Regions from separate parts of the Shinella sp. AETb1-6 genome, predicted to be linked through region 1. Evidence: riboswitches for the same ligand, from Rfam matches in the RefSeq annotation. Region 1 holds a riboswitch; each other region holds the start of a gene.
What was found. Region 1 has a riboswitch for thiamine pyrophosphate ahead of thiC (phosphomethylpyrimidine synthase ThiC). Riboswitches for the same ligand answer to the same signal wherever they lie in the genome.

Region 1 (5,267 bases):
CCGGTTGGACGATGCCGATGTCGCGCTTCTGCATGGCCCGGCGGAACTCGGATATCCCGCGCTTTCCCTCCCGCTCGTCAATGTCGATGCGACGCTCGACCGGCTGGAGGCGGATCGAACGATCGCCGGGCCTGAGGTTGCAAACCTTCGCGACGCCGCGCGCCGGATTTTCTACAAGGACCGCACATGGTCCGCGATCCTCAAGGCGCGTGAAAACGGGATGTCGTGGACGGCAACGACACAACTCCTGACCGAGCGGACCGTGAACCAGAAACGCGCGGACGCCCTGGCGCTGGTGCGGAAAATGACACTTTGGGCGGGCGAGAAGGCCGAAAAACGCGGTGATTGGGTGTTCCGCGCCACGTCGCTGTGGCGTATGGCGGCAGATCAATCTTAAACCGCTTTCGTCATACAATTTCGCATTCCGCGTGTGTCACGCCGGAGTCACGCGCCAAAGCCGGTCGCCACGCCTATACTCACAGGCAGGGGTAAAGTTCGACGCGGCGGGGGCCAGCACATATGAAAATCGATACGATCGAAATGGAAGACCGCAGCGCGGAACTGATGGCGCTGGCGCGAATGCTCGCCTTCGCCGTGGAGACCGCCAAAGGCCTCGACGTCGAGGCCGTCGAATATTGCCTCGATACGGCACTGCGGGCCGTGCTGAACGAGATCGACGAACCGTCCCGCATCATGCTGACGTCGAACGACATCATGCTGATGAACCGGTCCGCCCTCTGCTGAGCACGAATGCAAAGGCCGGACCGGCCGCCCATACCGCGATAAAGACTTGTCACGCCCTTTCCTAGGCCGGCCGTACCGTTTATCGGAGGCACGCGCGCATTCCGGCGCGCGGATGGAGAGCGGTATGACGGAGATGCCCGGATGAGCGCGCTTGCGGCCTATGGCGGCCTTTTCCTGGCCGCCTTCATCGCCGCCACCATCCTTCCGGCACAATCCGAAGCGGTGCTCGTCGGCCTTCTTGCCGCCGGCAGCCATTCACCCAGCCTTTTGATCATCGTCGCGGGAACGGGCAACGTGCTCGGCTCTGTCGTCAACTGGCTGCTTGGCCGTGGCATCGAGCGATACCGCCATGCGCGCTGGTTTCCGGTCAACGCCGCAAGCCTCGAGCGCGCCGGCAACTGGTATCGCAAATACGGCTGGTGGAGCCTGCTTCTCAGCTGGGCACCGATCATCGGCGATCCCCTGACTGTCGCGGCCGGCATCATGCGCGAGCCGTTTTTTCGTTTCCTGCTCGTCGTCTCCATCGCCAAGTTCGGCCGCTACCTCCTGCTCGCCGCCATCGTTCTCCACTGGCTCTGATTTTTTTTGGCAGCCGATGGAATGGAAGCCGCGCGGCTCTCGTATATTGGGGCATGAACGCAAAGACACCCGGCTTCAACGTGATCGGACAGCTTGCGGCGCTCAGGCGCTACGCACTTTCGCTCGTCCGCAATCCGGATGATGCCGAGGACCTCGTGCACGACGCGCTGGTGAAGGCCTATGAACGGCAGGGCACGTTCCGCACCGGCGCGAATGTCCGCAACTGGCTGATGTCGATCCTGCACAATGCGCATGTGGACCGCTTGCGCCAGCGCCGATCGATGCAGCGCCGCCACGATGGCGCGGCCGAAATCGCAGAGACTGCGATACCGGCCAATCAGGATCATTCGGTGCGCCTCACGCAGCTGCGCAACGCCTTCTTCACGCTTCCCGAAGAGCAACGCGCGGCCCTGCACCTCGTCGCCATCGAGGAGCTTTCCTACCAGGAAGCGGCGACCGCCCTCGGCATTCCCGTGGGAACGCTGATGTCACGCGTTGCCCGGGCGCGCGAACGCCTGCGCACATTCGAACAAAGCGGCCCGTCCGCGACCGTCACGCATCTCAGGATTGTCGGAGGCACTGGCGATGACCAGCAATGACCCCATCCTCGAAGCCGATCTCAACGCATATGTCGACGACCAGCTGGCCGTCGGACGGCGCATCGAGGTGGAGGCCTATCTGTCGGAACGCCCGGCCGTCGCCGCGCAGATCATGAAGGACCTGCGCGTGCGCGACGAGCTGCGCCTGGCGCTTGCAGACCACCGCACCGTGATCCGGCAGGAGACGCGCGAGGCCGCGCGCCAGCTGGAGCGTTCGCTGTCACGCCGCCGCATCCTTGCGGTCTTCCGCCGGGCTGCCGCGATCGCGCTCTTCGTCGCGGCAGGCTGGGTCGCGCATGCCGTCTTCGGCCCCTTCGGCGCGACCGAGGTCATCGCCTCGGTGCAGCCGCCGGCCTTCGTGGAGGAGGCGGTGCGCGCCCACCGGACGACGCTTCTGCGCGACACGATGGCATCGCAGCCGGAGACGGAAACGTTCGACCGTGCGGAGATCCGCTCGGCCACCGCCATCGTCCTGCCGGACCTGCCGAAAGGCTGGACCGTCCTCGATACGCAGGTCTTCCCCTCGGCCTATGGCCCGAGCGTCGAGCTGGTGCTTCAGCCGGAGGCGAACGAACGCCTCTCGCTCTTTGCCGTGCGCCCGGGCTCGTTTGCCGTGCAGCATGTCCTGCTGTTCCACGCCGACAATGCCAAGGCCGCCTACTGGCAGATCGGCGACGTCGCGTATGCCCTGGTGTCCGAAAGCCGCAAGGCCGACGACCTGACGCAAACCGCGCGCGAACTTTCGCGCACGCTCTACTGATCAACCGTTTCCACAAGGAGATATGAGATGGAACCCGTACAACAGCGATTTGGCTACGGCGCACAGGCGCAGTCCGCTGCCCTCTTCGACGAGGGCCTGCGCCAGCACATGCTGCGCGTCTACAACTACATGGGCGCCGGCCTTGTTATCACCGGCCTCGTTGCCTTCATCGTCGGCTCGACGCCGGCGCTCTACGTGCCGATCTTCTCGTCGCCGCTCAAGTGGGTGGTGATGCTGGCGCCGCTCGCCTTCGTCTTCTTCTTCTCGTTCAAGATCCAGACGATGTCGGCCAGCACGGCACAGATAACCTTCTGGGCGTTCTGCGCCGTCATGGGCCTCTCGCTCGCATCGGTGTTCCTCGTCTTCACCGGCATGAGCATCGCGCGCACCTTCTTCATCGCCGCAACCATGTTCGGCGCCACGAGCCTTTACGGCTATGTGACGAAGCGTGACCTGTCGAAGTTCGGCTCGTTCCTGATCATGGGCCTGATCGGCGTCGTGATCGCTTCGATCGTCAACATCTTCCTGGGCTCCAGCGCCCTGCAGTTCGCGATCTCCGTGATCGGTATCCTCGTCTTCGTCGGCCTGACGGCCTGGGATACGCAGAACATCAAGGAACAATATGCGGAGAACATCGACCAGGAATCCCAGCAGAAGATGGCCGTGTTCGGCGCGCTCTCGCTCTACCTGAACTTCGTCAACATCTTCCAGCTGCTGCTGAATTTCACGGGCGAACGCGAGTAGTAACCAGAGCGGCTGACTCTTGATCAGCGGGTCTGATTGAACGGCGAGGCATAACCTCGCCGTTTCTTTTTGCCCGCAACCAGGACACACTCACTACCGTCATCTTCGGGTCATGCCCAAGGACGACGGGGGAGGCTGCATGCATCATTTGCACGCCAATCAGTAAGCATCACCTTACACAAATAACCCCGTTGACAAATCGGCCCATAGCGTTTTTGCTTAAGGCATTCACCAGGGGGGTCCCGACAAGGGGCTGAGATACTGCTGGCTTTCGCAGCGCAGTGACCCGTTGAACCTGATCCAGTTCATACTGGCGTAGGGACGGTGCAAGCGCTGTGGCAGGATATCCGTGAAGCCGGATTCCGTGTGCGGCGTCCTTCCATCATTCCGGCTCTAGGACTGGGTCTCCAAACCGAACTTGGAGCCTCACGATGAATATTGCCGCCCAGAAGCTTACCCCAACCGTCACGACCGGCGCCCTGCCCGCCTCGCGCAAGATCCACATTGCCGGCGAACAGTATCCCGAAATCCGCGTGCCGATGCGCGAGATTTCCCTCCACCCGACCTCCGGTGAACCGCCCGTCATCGTCTACGACGCCTCGGGCGCCTATACCGACCCCGACCACATCGTCGCCATCGAAAGCGGCCTGCCGCGGCTGCGCGAAAGCTGGATCTCCGCACGTGGCGATACCGAAGACTATGACGGCCGCCACATCCGCCCGGAAGACAATGGTTTTGCCACCGGCGAGCGGCTGACCCCGGAATTTCCGGTCCGCAACCGCCCGCGCCGGGCGAAGGATGGCAAGGCCGTGACCCAGCTTGCCTATGCCCGCGCCGGCATCATCACGCCGGAGATGGAATTCATCGCCATCAGGGAAAATCTCGGCCGCAAGGCCGCGAAGGATGCGCTCGTCCGCGACGGTGACAGTTTCGGCGCGCATATTCCCGATTTCGTCACACCGGAATTCGTCCGCCAGGAGGTCGCCAGCGGCCGGGCGATCATTCCCGCCAACATCAACCACCCGGAAGCCGAGCCGATGATCATCGGCCGCAATTTCCTGGTCAAGATCAACGCCAATATCGGCAATTCGGCCGTTACCTCCTCCATGGCCGAAGAGGTCGAGAAGATGGTCTGGGCGATCCGCTGGGGCGCCGATACGGTCATGGACCTGTCGACCGGCCGCAACATCCACAACATCCGCGAATGGATCGTTCGCAACGCGCCGGTTCCGATCGGCACCGTGCCGCTCTATCAGGCGCTCGAGAAGGTCAACGGCATCGCCGAGGACCTGACCTGGGAAGTCTTCCGCGACACGCTGATCGAGCAGGCCGAACAGGGCGTCGACTATTTCACCATCCACGCCGGCGTGCGGCTGCATTACATCCCGCTGACCGTCAACCGCGTCACCGGCATCGTCTCGCGCGGCGGCTCGATCATGGCCAAGTGGTGTCTTCATCACCACCGCGAGAGCTTCCTCTACGAGCATTTCGAGGAAATCTGCGACATCTGCCGCGCCTATGACGTTTCCTTCTCGCTCGGCGATGGCCTGCGCCCCGGCTCGATTGCCGATGCCAACGATGCTGCGCAGTTCGCCGAACTCGAAACGCTCGGCGAGCTCACGCAGATCGCCTGGGCCAGGGATTGCCAGGTCATGATCGAAGGCCCCGGCCATGTGCCGATGCACAAGATCAAGGAGAACATGGACAAGCAGCTGAAGACCTGCGGCGAGGCGCCGTTCTACACGCTCGGCCCGCTCACCACCGATATCGCGCCCGGCTACGACCACATCACGTCCGGTATCGGCGCGGCGATGATCGGCTGGTTCGGCACGGCCATGCTC
Region 2 (5,267 bases), on a different contig from region 1:
CGGCAAAACCGCCGCGGCCGTCGCTAAGGCACGGAACGGCCGAGGAATTTCGCGATGTCGGCGGGCTCCCGCCGGGCGAGGAAATCGCCGGCCGGCTCGTGGAAGCGGATTTTGCCGTCCGTCACATAGATCACCTCGCCCGCCAGCCGGCCGATATCCTCGGGCTGGTGGGTGATGAACAGCATGGTCGCCTGCGTCTCGGCGACGAGATCGGCAAGCAGCGCCGCCATATCCGCGCGCATGGCGGGATCGAGTGCGGCGAAGGGTTCGTCGAGCAGCAGGATCGGCCGGCGGCGCACCAGCGCGCGGGCCAGCGCCACCCGCTGCCGCTCGCCGCCGGACAGCGAACCGGGCAGGCGCGTCTCGTAGCCGCCGAGGCCGACGCGGGCGAGCGCCTCGGACACGCCGCGCCGCCCCGCCGCATCCAGACGCAGCCCCGGATCGATGCCGAGGCCGACATTGTCGGCGATGGTGAGGTGGGAAAACAGGTTGTTGTCCTGGAAGACGATGGAGACCGGCCGCTCGGCGGGATCACGGCCCGCCATGTCCTCGCCCAGCAGGCGGACCGAACCGGCCGCAGGCGGCTGGAAACCGGCGATGACGTTGAACAGGGTCGACTTGCCCGCACCCGACGGCCCGACCACCGCGACGGCCGCGCCGGGCTTTATGGCGCAGTCGAAGGCGAGCGTCTTTTCGGCAAAGCGCACGGTGACATCGGAAAGGGCGATGGCGGTATCAGGCATCGGGGCCGGGCCTTTCGGGGGCGCGATCGGGGGCGGTCGAGGGCAGCGTCAGGAGCAGGCAGAGCACGCCCAGGATGAGCGCGATGCCGGCGGCATCGGCGGTGCGGTAGCTTGCCATGCGTGAGTAAAGCAGCCAGGGCAACGTCACGAAACCCTCCGCGCCGAAGATGGCAACGGCGCCGAGATCGCCGAGCGACAGCGCCATGGCGAAGGCAAAGGCGGTGAGGAAGGGTTTCTTCAGCGCCGGCCAGTCGATCGTCACAAGGCGGCGGCGACCCGTGATGCCGAGGCTGAGCGCCAGACGCGCCGTGCGGGCGAGATGGGTGCGATAGGCAGGCCCCAGCACGCGCACCACGAAGGGCAGCGCCATCAGCGCATTGATGACGGTGACGATGGCCGGGGCGAAGCGGCCGGTCTCGCCGAAAAGCCGCAGCATGAGGAACCAGCCCGTGGCCACGACGACCGGCGGCACGAGCAGGATGAGCGAGCCGACCGCCGGAAGCGCGCCCGCCATTATCAGCCGCGCCGGCCCCGCCGCGCCGCTTTCGGCAAGCTGCGGCACCAGCACGACGGGCAGCGCGATGGCGAGGCTGAGGCTGGCGGAGGCAAGCGAGATCGCAAGGCTGGTCAGAAGTGCGCGGTGCAGCATCGGATCGAGCGCGAGCCGGCCGAAATCGGCGGCGAGGCCCGAAACGAGCGTCGCCAGCAGCGGCGCGGCGGTGAAGAGGGTGAAGGCGAGGATGACGAACCCGTCCGTGACGCGCCGCCGGCGGCCGTCGAAGCGTCGGATGGCGCGGCCCGCCGTCACGCCCTCATCCTGCGGCCGGCCGAACAGCGAGAGCACGAAAAGCAACAGCGCCGTGACCGCGATCTGCAGGAAGGCGAGCAGGACGGCGCGGGCGGGATCGAAATCGAAGCGCAGCGCCTGGTAGATCGCGACCTCGATGGTGGTGGCGGCCGGCCCGCCGCCGAGCGTGAGGACGAGGGTGAAGCTCGTGGCGCACAGCATGAAGACGAGGCCGGCGATGCCCGGCAGCACGCGCCGGATGACCGGCCATTCGATGAGCCGGAACACCGCGCCGCCGCCCATGCCGAGATTGGCCGAACTCAGCCAGTATTCCGCCGGGATGCGGTCGAGCGCGGCGACGAGGAAGCGCACGGCGAGCGGCAGGTTGAAGAAGACATGGGCGATGAGGATGCCCGTCAGCCCGTAGACGCTGACCGGGTTTTGCAGGCCGGCAAGCCGCAGGAGATCGTTCACCACGCCCTGGCGCCCCCAGATCTCGATTATGCCGAGGGCGGCGACGAGCGCCGGCAGGCCGAGCGGCACGGCCGACAGCCGCAGGATCCAGACACGGCCGAGAAAGGCGCGCTGGCGCGCCAGGGCACGCGCCACGGGAATGGCGAGCGCCACCGACAGCAGCGTGGAAAGCGCGGCCTGAAGGAAGGTAAAGCGCGCCACCCGCAGGATATAGGCATCGAACAGCGGCGCGCCTTCACCGCTCCCTGAACCGGCATGACCGAGCAGCACGACCGTCGCCGCGCCGACGAAGGCCAGCACGCCGCCAAGCGCGAGCGCACCGGCGATATCGAGCGTGCGTCTTTCGGCGCGGGCGAAGATCACGGTGTTTACCCGGCTACTTGGCGCTCATCACGGCGAGCCATTCGTCGATCCAGGCCTTTCGGTTGGCCGCGACCTCTTCCGGCGACATGAGGAAGGTCTTTTCCGGCTTGACCAGTGCATCGAAGGCCGCGGGCAGCGGATCGCGGGTCTTGCCAGCCGGCATCATCCAGTTGGTTTCAGGGATGATCGACTGGAAATCCGGGCCCGTCATGTAGGTGAGGAACTGGCGGGCCAGCGCCTTGTCGTCGGCGGTGCGGGTGAGACCGGCAACCTCGATCTGGATATAGTGGCCTTCCGAGAAGGCGGCCGCCTTGTAGCGCTCGTTCTTCTCCGCGATGACGTGATAGGCCGGCGAGGTCGTGTAGGACAGCACCATCGGCGCCTCACCCTTGGTGAACAGGCCATAGGCTTCCGACCAGCCCGGCGTGACGGTCAGGACACGCCGCTTGAGCTTTTCCCAGGCCTCGGGCGCCTTGTCGCCATAGACCGACTTGACCCAGAGCAGCAGGCCGAGGCCCGGCGTGGAGGTGCGAGGATCCTCGATGACGATCTTCTCCGCCGGATCGCCCTCGACCAGGTCCTTGAGGCTCGCCGGCGGGTTCTTCAGCGTCTCGCTGTCATAGACGACGGCGAAATGGCCGTAGTCGTAGGGCAGGAACGTATCGTCGGAGAAGCCGCCGGGCACCGTCAGATCCTTCGGCGAGAGGCCATGCGCCTCGAACAGGCCCGTGGCCTTCGCCTCGGCGATGAGATTGGTATCGAGGCCGAGCACCACGTCGGCCTTGGTGCCCTCGCCCTCCAGCTTGAGGCGGGTCAGGAGCTCCACGCCATCGGCCACGCCGACCCATTCGACCTTGCAGCCGCAGGTCTTCTCGAATTCTTCCTTGACCTTGGGGCCCGGGCCCCATTCGGCGATGAAGCTCTCATAGGTGTAGACGGTCAGCGTCTTTTCCTGCGCCGATGCGGGGACGGCGACACAAACGGCGAGCGCCGTAACCAATGTGGAAAGTAGCGTGCGCATCCGCGCCTCCTTGTTGTCACAACGGGAATAGGGCGCTGGATTGAGCCGTCTAATCCCTCCGCCGGTACGAGCCGGATCAGGTTCTTCGGGTTGGCGTGACGCCTCTCAGCCAGCAGACCGAAACCTGCGGGCACCCCGTTAGAGCAGGACAAGGCATAATCCGGCCCGCGACGGCGCGCAAGGGGCGGACGGGAGAGCAAAGCCCGGCAGGCGGGAATGGACGGAAAATCGGCCTGTTCCGTGGGAAACAGCGGGCAAGGCGGCGCTGTGCGATCTTCTCATCACCGGACGAGAACAGCTCGTCGCATCCATCAGGCCAGAGATCAGGAGAGACCCATGCGCAAGACCATCGTTTCCGCCACTATTGCCCTCGTCGCCGCCGTTTCCTTCGCAGCGCCCTCATATGCCTGCTACGACAGCTACGGCTATGAGCAGCCGCAATGCTTCATCAAGAAGGTGAAATCCTACGATTATTACGGCGACGTCGTGATCCGGAAGATCAAGGTCTGCAACTGAGCGGCATCGTGAATGACCTCCCCCGAAGGCCCGGATGTCCCTGCATCCGGGTCCTTTGCTGTCGGGAGCGCGAGGAAACAGCCGGCGTCTGGCTGCTCAGGCGTAGGCGAAATCCGTGGTCTTGCTGACCAGGACGGCCTTCAGCTTTTCCAGCGCCCGGTTCTCGATCTGGCGGACGCGCTCCTTGGAGATGCCGAGCAGGACGCCCAGTTCCTCGAGCGTTGCGCCGTTTTCGGCGAGGCGGCGGGCGCGGATGATCTTCATCTCGCGTTCGTTGAGTTCGCCGAGCGCCGAATAGAGCCAGAGATGGCGGCGTTCGCCATCGATGGAGCCTTCGGCCTGCTCGTCCGGCAGGGGGGCCTCGCTGGCGAGAAGATCGATGCGGCTGGCGCCCTCGCCTTCATTGGGCGAGATCGGCGCCTGCAGCGAGATATCCGACGAGGACAGGCGCGCATCCATGGTGCGCACGTCGGCGGTGCTGACACCGATGGCGGCGGCGATTTCCTGATGCATGGCCTCGGCGGTCAGACGGGTGTCGCCGCGGGCGAGCCGGGCACGCAGACGGCGCAGGTTGAAGAACAGCGCCTTCTGCGCCGAACTGGTGCCGCCGCGCACGATGGACCAGTTGCGAAGCACGTAATCCTGGATCGAGGCGCGGATCCACCAGCTGGCATAGGTGGAGAAGCGCACCTGCCGCTCCGGCTCGAAGCGGGCGGCGGCTTCCAGAAGGCCGATATAGCCTTCCTGCACGAGATCGCTGAGCGGCAGGCCGAAATTGCGGAACTTGCCCGCCATCGAAACGACCAGGCGCATATGGGCCATGGCAATGCGGTTACGGGCTTCCTGGTCTTGATTGTTCTTCCAGGCCTGGGCAAGAGCCTGTTCCTCGTCCCTCTCAAGGTAGGGCGCGGACATGGCAAGCTTGATCATGCGGCGCTCTGCGGTCGTCGTAGCCATGCGTCTCTCCACGTGAACCGAACCGGCTCCGGGGAGGCATGAACCACCCGTTCGCCCATAGAGAAGACAGTCCGGAGAGGCCAGTGGATCGCCCGGCATGGCCGGGACGATGCCGCGGCACAGCGCCCTTCGGTCATCCTCGGCCAGTCAAACGGGCGTGCCGCAAAAAAGTTCCATAAAAAAACCCGGCTGTCGCCAGCCGGGCTTTAAATCGTGACGGAGTGCCCTAGATCAGGCGGCCTCGTCCTGGCTGTCATCTTCCTCGATGGCCTTGCCGCGCTTCGGACCCTTGGCGAGGTTCGTCTCGACGAGACGGACGGCTTCGGTTTCCGACATCTTGTTGACGGCGGCGATTTCGCGGGCCATGCGGTCGAGGGCAGCTTCGTAAAGCTGGCGCTCGGAATAG
Region 3 (5,267 bases), on a different contig from region 1:
CGCCGCTGTTTTCCTCGGGCACGGGCGAGGCGGCCGCCTTTTGGGGCATCCGTTGGGGCAGCATCAACCAGCGCGCCGCCCTCAAGCCCAAGCGCCAGATCTGGTGCTCCTCGGCCATGGACTGGTTCGGCGAGACCGAAGCCCTTCCCGGCACGCCGCGGGAGTAGAGCGTGGCAAGCGGGTGCTTCCAGGTCCTGCACACGGCCATCGACGGCGTCGAAGCCGTCATCGCCGACAGCAGCCATGCCTTCGCCCGCCACAGCCACGACACCTACGGCATCGGCCTGGTCGAACGCGGCGCGCAGACATCGGCGAGCGGGCGCGGCCGCGTGGAGGCGCAGGCCGGCAACACGATCACCGTCAATCCCGGCGAGGTGCATGACGGCGCGCCTGTTGGCGGCGCGTCCCGCGCCTGGCGCATGCTCTATATGCGGCCCGGTATCGTCGCGGCCGCGGCACAGGACATTTTCGAAGGGGGCACCCGCGAGGAGTTTCATGCGCCCGTGCTGGACGACGGCCGTGTCGGCCGGCTTGTCGCAGCCGCCCTGGCAGCGCTGGTGGACAGCAAGGCCGCCGCAATCTGCCGCGATGAGCGTCTTCTCCTGCTGCTGGCGGCCGTGCTGCGCGAGCAGGCGCCGCGCCGCGAGGGCATTGCGGCTGCCGGCATCGCCCGCGCACGCGAGCGGATCGACGCCGACCCGGTCTCGCCCGTCACGCTCGATGTACTCGCTGCCGATTGCGGCCTTGGCCGTTTCCGGCTGGTGCGGGATTTCGCCCGCGCCACGGGGCTGACGCCCCACGCCTATCTCATCCAGCGCCGGACGGATCTCGCCCGACGCCTCATCGCCGCCGGCAATCCACTTGCGGATGCCGCGGCCGGCGCCGGCTTCGCCGACCAGAGCCACATGACGCGCAACTTCACGCGGCGCTACGGCTATACGCCGGGCGCCTATCTCGCCGCCCTCGCCTGACCTGCAATTTCGTTCAAGACCGCGATGACCATCCGGTGTTTCCTGCCGCCTCTTCAAGCGCATGGAAACCCGACATGACTGCCGAATTCCTCATCACCTCGCTCATCGTCATCCTGCTTCCGGGCACCGGCGTCATCTACACCGTGGCGCGCGGGGTCAGCGGCGGCTTTCGCGCCGGCCTGCTTGCGGCCTTCGGCTGCACGCTGGGCATCATCCCGCATATGCTGGCCAGCATCGCCGGGCTCGCCGCCATCCTGCATGCCAGCGCGCTTGCCTTCGAAATGCTGCGCATCATCGGCGTCATCTATCTGCTGTTCATCGCCTGGAGCATGCTGCGCGAAAGCGTCGCGCTCGACATGGCACCGGAACAGCCGGTCGGGGCGGCCGCGCGCATCGTGCGCAAGGGCGCCTTCACCAATGTCTTCAACCCGAAGCTCTCGCTGTTCTTCCTCGCCTTCCTGCCGCAGTTCGTGCCCGATGGCGCGCCGGACCTGACGGCGCAGATGCTTTTGCTCGGCGGCGTGTTCATGCTGCTGACCTTCCTCGTCTTCGCCGTCTATGCCGCGCTTGCGGCCAGCCTGCGCCGGCAGGTGCTGGGCCGACCGGCGGTCATGACCTGGATGCAGCGCAGCTTCGCCGCGGCCCTGGGGCTCATGGGCCTGCGGCTGGCGCTTTCGGATCGCTGACCATCACGCCCAGAGCGCGTGGAAATGGTGCAGCGGTCCATGGCCCGCGCCGACCGCCAGCGCACCGGATCCGCGCACGGCGCCGGCGACGAAGCTCTTGGCCGCCGCCACGGCATCGGGCAGCGAATGCCCCTTGCCCAGTTCCGCCGCCACCGCGCTCGACAGCGTGCAGCCGGTGCCGTGGGTGTTGCGCGTGAGCACGCGCACGCCCTCGAACCAGCGCAGCGCGCCCGGCATGGCCAGCACATCCGGGCTCTCGTTGCCCGGCAGATGCCCGCCCTTCAGCAGAACCGCCTTCGGCCCGAGCGCCAGCAGGCGCTTCGCCTGGCTTTCCATCGCAGCGCGGTCCGTCGCCTCGGCTTCGCCGAGCAGGGCGGCCGCCTCCGGCAGGTTGGGCGTGAGCAGCGTGGACAGCGGCAGCAGCCGGCGCGTCAGGGCCTCCACAGCGTCTGCGGCCAGAAGCGAGGCCCCGCCCTTGGCGATCATGACGGGATCGAGCACGACGGGGACGGAGCGATGCGGCGACAGCGCGTTCGCGACCGCCTCGGCGATCTCGCCCGAGGCGATCATGCCGATCTTGACGGCGCCCACCCGCACATCGGCGAAGACATCGGCGATCTGCGCGGCGACGAAGGCCGGCGGCACGAGATGCAGACCGGAAACGCCCTGCGTGTTCTGCGCCGTCAGCGCCGTCAGCACGGCCATGCCGTAGGTGCCGCGGGCGGCGAAGGTCTTGAGGTCAGCCTGGATGCCGGCGCCGCCCGAGGGGTCGGAGCCTGCGATCGACAGGATGTTTGCGATTGTGTCTGCCATCTCGCCTCCTTGCGGACGGAGGCGGGCGCGGGACAACGGCGAATGCAGTGCCAGCGACTCCCTCCGCCGGCATGATCCGGTTCAGGTTCAAAGGGTGCTTCTCAGCCCGCCTGCGCGGACGCCCCTGTCTCGGCAACGCTTTTCGCAAATGGAGAGGCGCCTGTCACCTTGAAAGTGACAGGCCGCCGTCACGCCTTGGTGACGTGGTACTCCTTGATGGCGACCATCTTGATAGCGGGGTAACGTTCCGCCTCGTAGCGCAGCGAAAAGCTGTCCTGCGCAAGGAAGACCGGATCGCCATCGAGGTCGCGGGCGATATCGCCGCGGCGCTGGGTGACGAACTTGTCGAGTTCGGCCGCATTGTCGGAGGAAATCCAGCGGCAGACGGAGAAGCGCGACATTTCGAAGGATACCGGCAGGCCGTATTCCTGCTGCAGGCGCTCCTTGAGAACGTCGAGCTGCAGCGCGCCGACGACACCGACGATGGCCGGCGTGCCGTCTTCCGGCGAGAAGAGCTGCACGACGCCCTCTTCCGCCATCTGCTGCAACGCTTCCTTCAGCTTCTTGGCCTTCATCGCGTCTTCAAGCCGCACGCGGCGCAGGATTTCCGGCGCGAAGTTCGGCACGCCTTCGAACACCAGCGCCTCGCCTTCCGTCAGCGTATCGCCGATGCGCAGCGTCCCGTGGTTGGGAATGCCCACCACGTCGCCGGCATAGGCCGTATCGGCGAGCTGGCGCTGCGAGGCGAAGAAGAACTGCGGCGCCGAGAGGCCGATCTGCTTGCCGGTGCGGGCAAGGCGGACCTTCATGCCGCGCTCCAGCATGCCGGAGCAGACACGGGCAAAGGCGATGCGGTCGCGGTGGTTCGGATCCATATTGGCCTGGATCTTGAAGACGAAGGCCGTCATCTTGTCTTCGGCGGCGTGGACCTTGCGCACATCCGCCACCTGGTCGCGCGGCGGCGGCGCGAAGGCGCCGAGCGCGTTGATGAGATCGCGCACCCCGAAATTGCGCAGCGCCGAACCGAAGAAGACCGGCGTCATGTGGCCTTCGAGGAAGGCTTCGCGGTCGAACGGGCGGCAGGCCTCGCGCGCCAGTTCCATCTCGTCGATGAAGGCCTGGCGCTCGTTTTCCGGCAGGTGTTTGGCGACTTCGGCGGCATCGTCCATCTTCGTCGGCTGGACCTGCGTGTCCGAGCCGCGGAAGGTGCGATCGGCCAGATGGTAGGAGCCGCAGAAGGTCTTGGAGCGGCCGACCGGCCAGGTGACCGGTGCGGTGTCCAGCGCCAGCTTCTCTTCCACCTCGTCGAGGATCTCGAAGGGATCGCGGCTCTCACGGTCCATCTTGTTGACGAAGGTGATGATCGGGATATCGCGCAGGCGGCAGACCTCGAACAGCTTCAACGTCCGCGGCTCGATACCCTTGGCGGCGTCGATGACCATCACGGCCGCATCCACCGCCGTCAGCGTGCGGTAGGTGTCGTCGGCGAAGTCCTCGTGGCCGGGCGTATCGAGAATGTTGAAGACGTTGCCGTCATATTCGAAGGTCATGACCGAGGTCACGACCGAGATGCCGCGCTCGCGCTCGATCTTCATCCAGTCCGAACGGGTCTGGATGCGGTCCTTCTTCGCCTTCACTTCGCCGGCGAGCTGGATGGCGCCGCCGAACAGCAGCAGCTTTTCGGTGAGCGTTGTTTTACCGGCGTCCGGGTGCGCGATGATCGCGAAGGTGCGGCGGCGGGAGACCGCCTCGGCAAGGGTTTCGGCCATGTTCAAGCAATATCCTGTGAGTTGGCGCGGTCTTTACAGGCTCCGCCGCGAAGATGCAATTGACGGCCCGCGCCTGCGGCCGGCTTATGGGTTCCATGAACGCACACGCCCCCGCCAAGCCCACACTCTCCCTCGTTCGCCTGCCCAACGGCGCGGATATCGAGCTTCCCGCCTACGAGACGACGGGCGCCGCCGGCATGGATTTGCGCGCGGCGGTGGATGCCGACGCGCCGCTTATGCTTGCGCCGGGAAAACGCGTGCTCGTGCCGACCGGCTTCATCTTCGAAATCCCGCATGGCTACGAGGCCCAGATCCGGCCGCGCTCCGGCCTCGCCTTCAAGCACGGCGTCACCTGCCTCAACACGCCCGGCACCATCGACAGCGATTATCGCGGCGAAGTGAAGGTGTTGCTCGTCAATCTCGGCGAGGAGGCCTTCACCATCGAACGCGGCATGCGCATCGCCCAGATGATCATCGCGCCCGTGACGCAGGTCGCCGTGCGCGAGGCCGTGGAGGCAAGCGAAACCGCGCGTGGCGCCGGCGGCTTCGGCTCCACCGGCGTGCGGTGATGTCATCCGGCAAGGCGGGCCTCATCTTCCGCGCGCATTACATCGACGACCGCGCGGCCTGGCAGGGCCTCTGCGACCTGCTCCGGGACATCTTCGAGATCGACATCTCGGGCCTCGACCAGCTGGGCGGACCGGACCCGACCAGCGCGCCCTTCGGCTTCTTTGACGCCGACGGCGCCTGCATCGCCAACATCACCGCCTTCGCCATGCCGCTCGTCATCGACGGCGTCTTCGTGCGCGCGGCAGGCCTGCAATCCGGCGCAGTCCGGCCGAGCCATCGCGGCCGCGGGCTCTACCGCGCCGTCATGGAGGCGGCGCTCGATCATTGCGACGCCGAGGGTTTCGAGGCGGTCGTGCTGCTGACCGACAAGCCGGCGCTCTACGAGAAACACGGCTTTCGCCCGCTCCCGCAGCACCGCTTCGCCGGCGTGCCTCCCACGGACGGGCAGGCGTTCGCGA

Region 2: it holds a riboswitch for thiamine pyrophosphate, as region 1 does, so the genes downstream of both, thiB (thiamine ABC transporter substrate binding subunit) here and thiC (phosphomethylpyrimidine synthase ThiC) in region 1, are expected to answer to the same signal.
Region 3: it holds a riboswitch for thiamine pyrophosphate, as region 1 does, so the genes downstream of both, thiD (bifunctional hydroxymethylpyrimidine kinase/phosphomethylpyrimidine kinase) here and thiC (phosphomethylpyrimidine synthase ThiC) in region 1, are expected to answer to the same signal.

What each region holds. Positions count from the first base shown of each region.
Region 1 covers NZ_WUMM01000016.1:76,070-81,336, reverse strand. The annotation lists gene GR158_RS22070 (TfuA-like protein) at 1-397, shown strand, start outside; gene GR158_RS22065 (hypothetical protein) at 520-744, shown strand; gene GR158_RS22060 (YqaA family protein) at 886-1,323, shown strand; gene GR158_RS22055 (sigma-70 family RNA polymerase sigma factor) at 1,377-1,922, shown strand; gene GR158_RS22050 (anti-sigma factor) at 1,909-2,682, shown strand; gene GR158_RS22045 (Bax inhibitor-1/YccA family protein) at 2,710-3,426, shown strand; TPP riboswitch at 3,650-3,766, shown strand; gene thiC (phosphomethylpyrimidine synthase ThiC) at 3,858-5,267, shown strand, end outside.
Region 2 covers NZ_WUMM01000008.1:269,146-274,412, reverse strand. The annotation lists gene thiQ (thiamine ABC transporter ATP-binding protein) at 24-743, opposite strand; gene thiP (thiamine/thiamine pyrophosphate ABC transporter permease) at 736-2,364, opposite strand; gene thiB (thiamine ABC transporter substrate binding subunit) at 2,381-3,388, opposite strand; TPP riboswitch at 3,425-3,536, opposite strand; gene GR158_RS16470 (hypothetical protein) at 3,725-3,904, shown strand; gene GR158_RS16465 (RNA polymerase factor sigma-32) at 4,001-4,861, opposite strand; gene GR158_RS16460 (CarD family transcriptional regulator) at 5,093-5,267, opposite strand, start outside.
Region 3 covers NZ_WUMM01000002.1:411,142-416,408, forward strand. The annotation lists gene GR158_RS05280 (GFA family protein) at 1-167, shown strand, start outside; gene GR158_RS05285 (AraC family transcriptional regulator) at 171-971, shown strand; gene GR158_RS05290 (LysE family translocator) at 1,046-1,657, shown strand; gene thiD (bifunctional hydroxymethylpyrimidine kinase/phosphomethylpyrimidine kinase) at 1,661-2,470, opposite strand; TPP riboswitch at 2,512-2,606, opposite strand; gene GR158_RS05300 (peptide chain release factor 3) at 2,659-4,239, opposite strand; gene dut (dUTP diphosphatase) at 4,335-4,808, shown strand; gene GR158_RS05310 (GNAT family N-acetyltransferase) at 4,808-5,267, shown strand, end outside.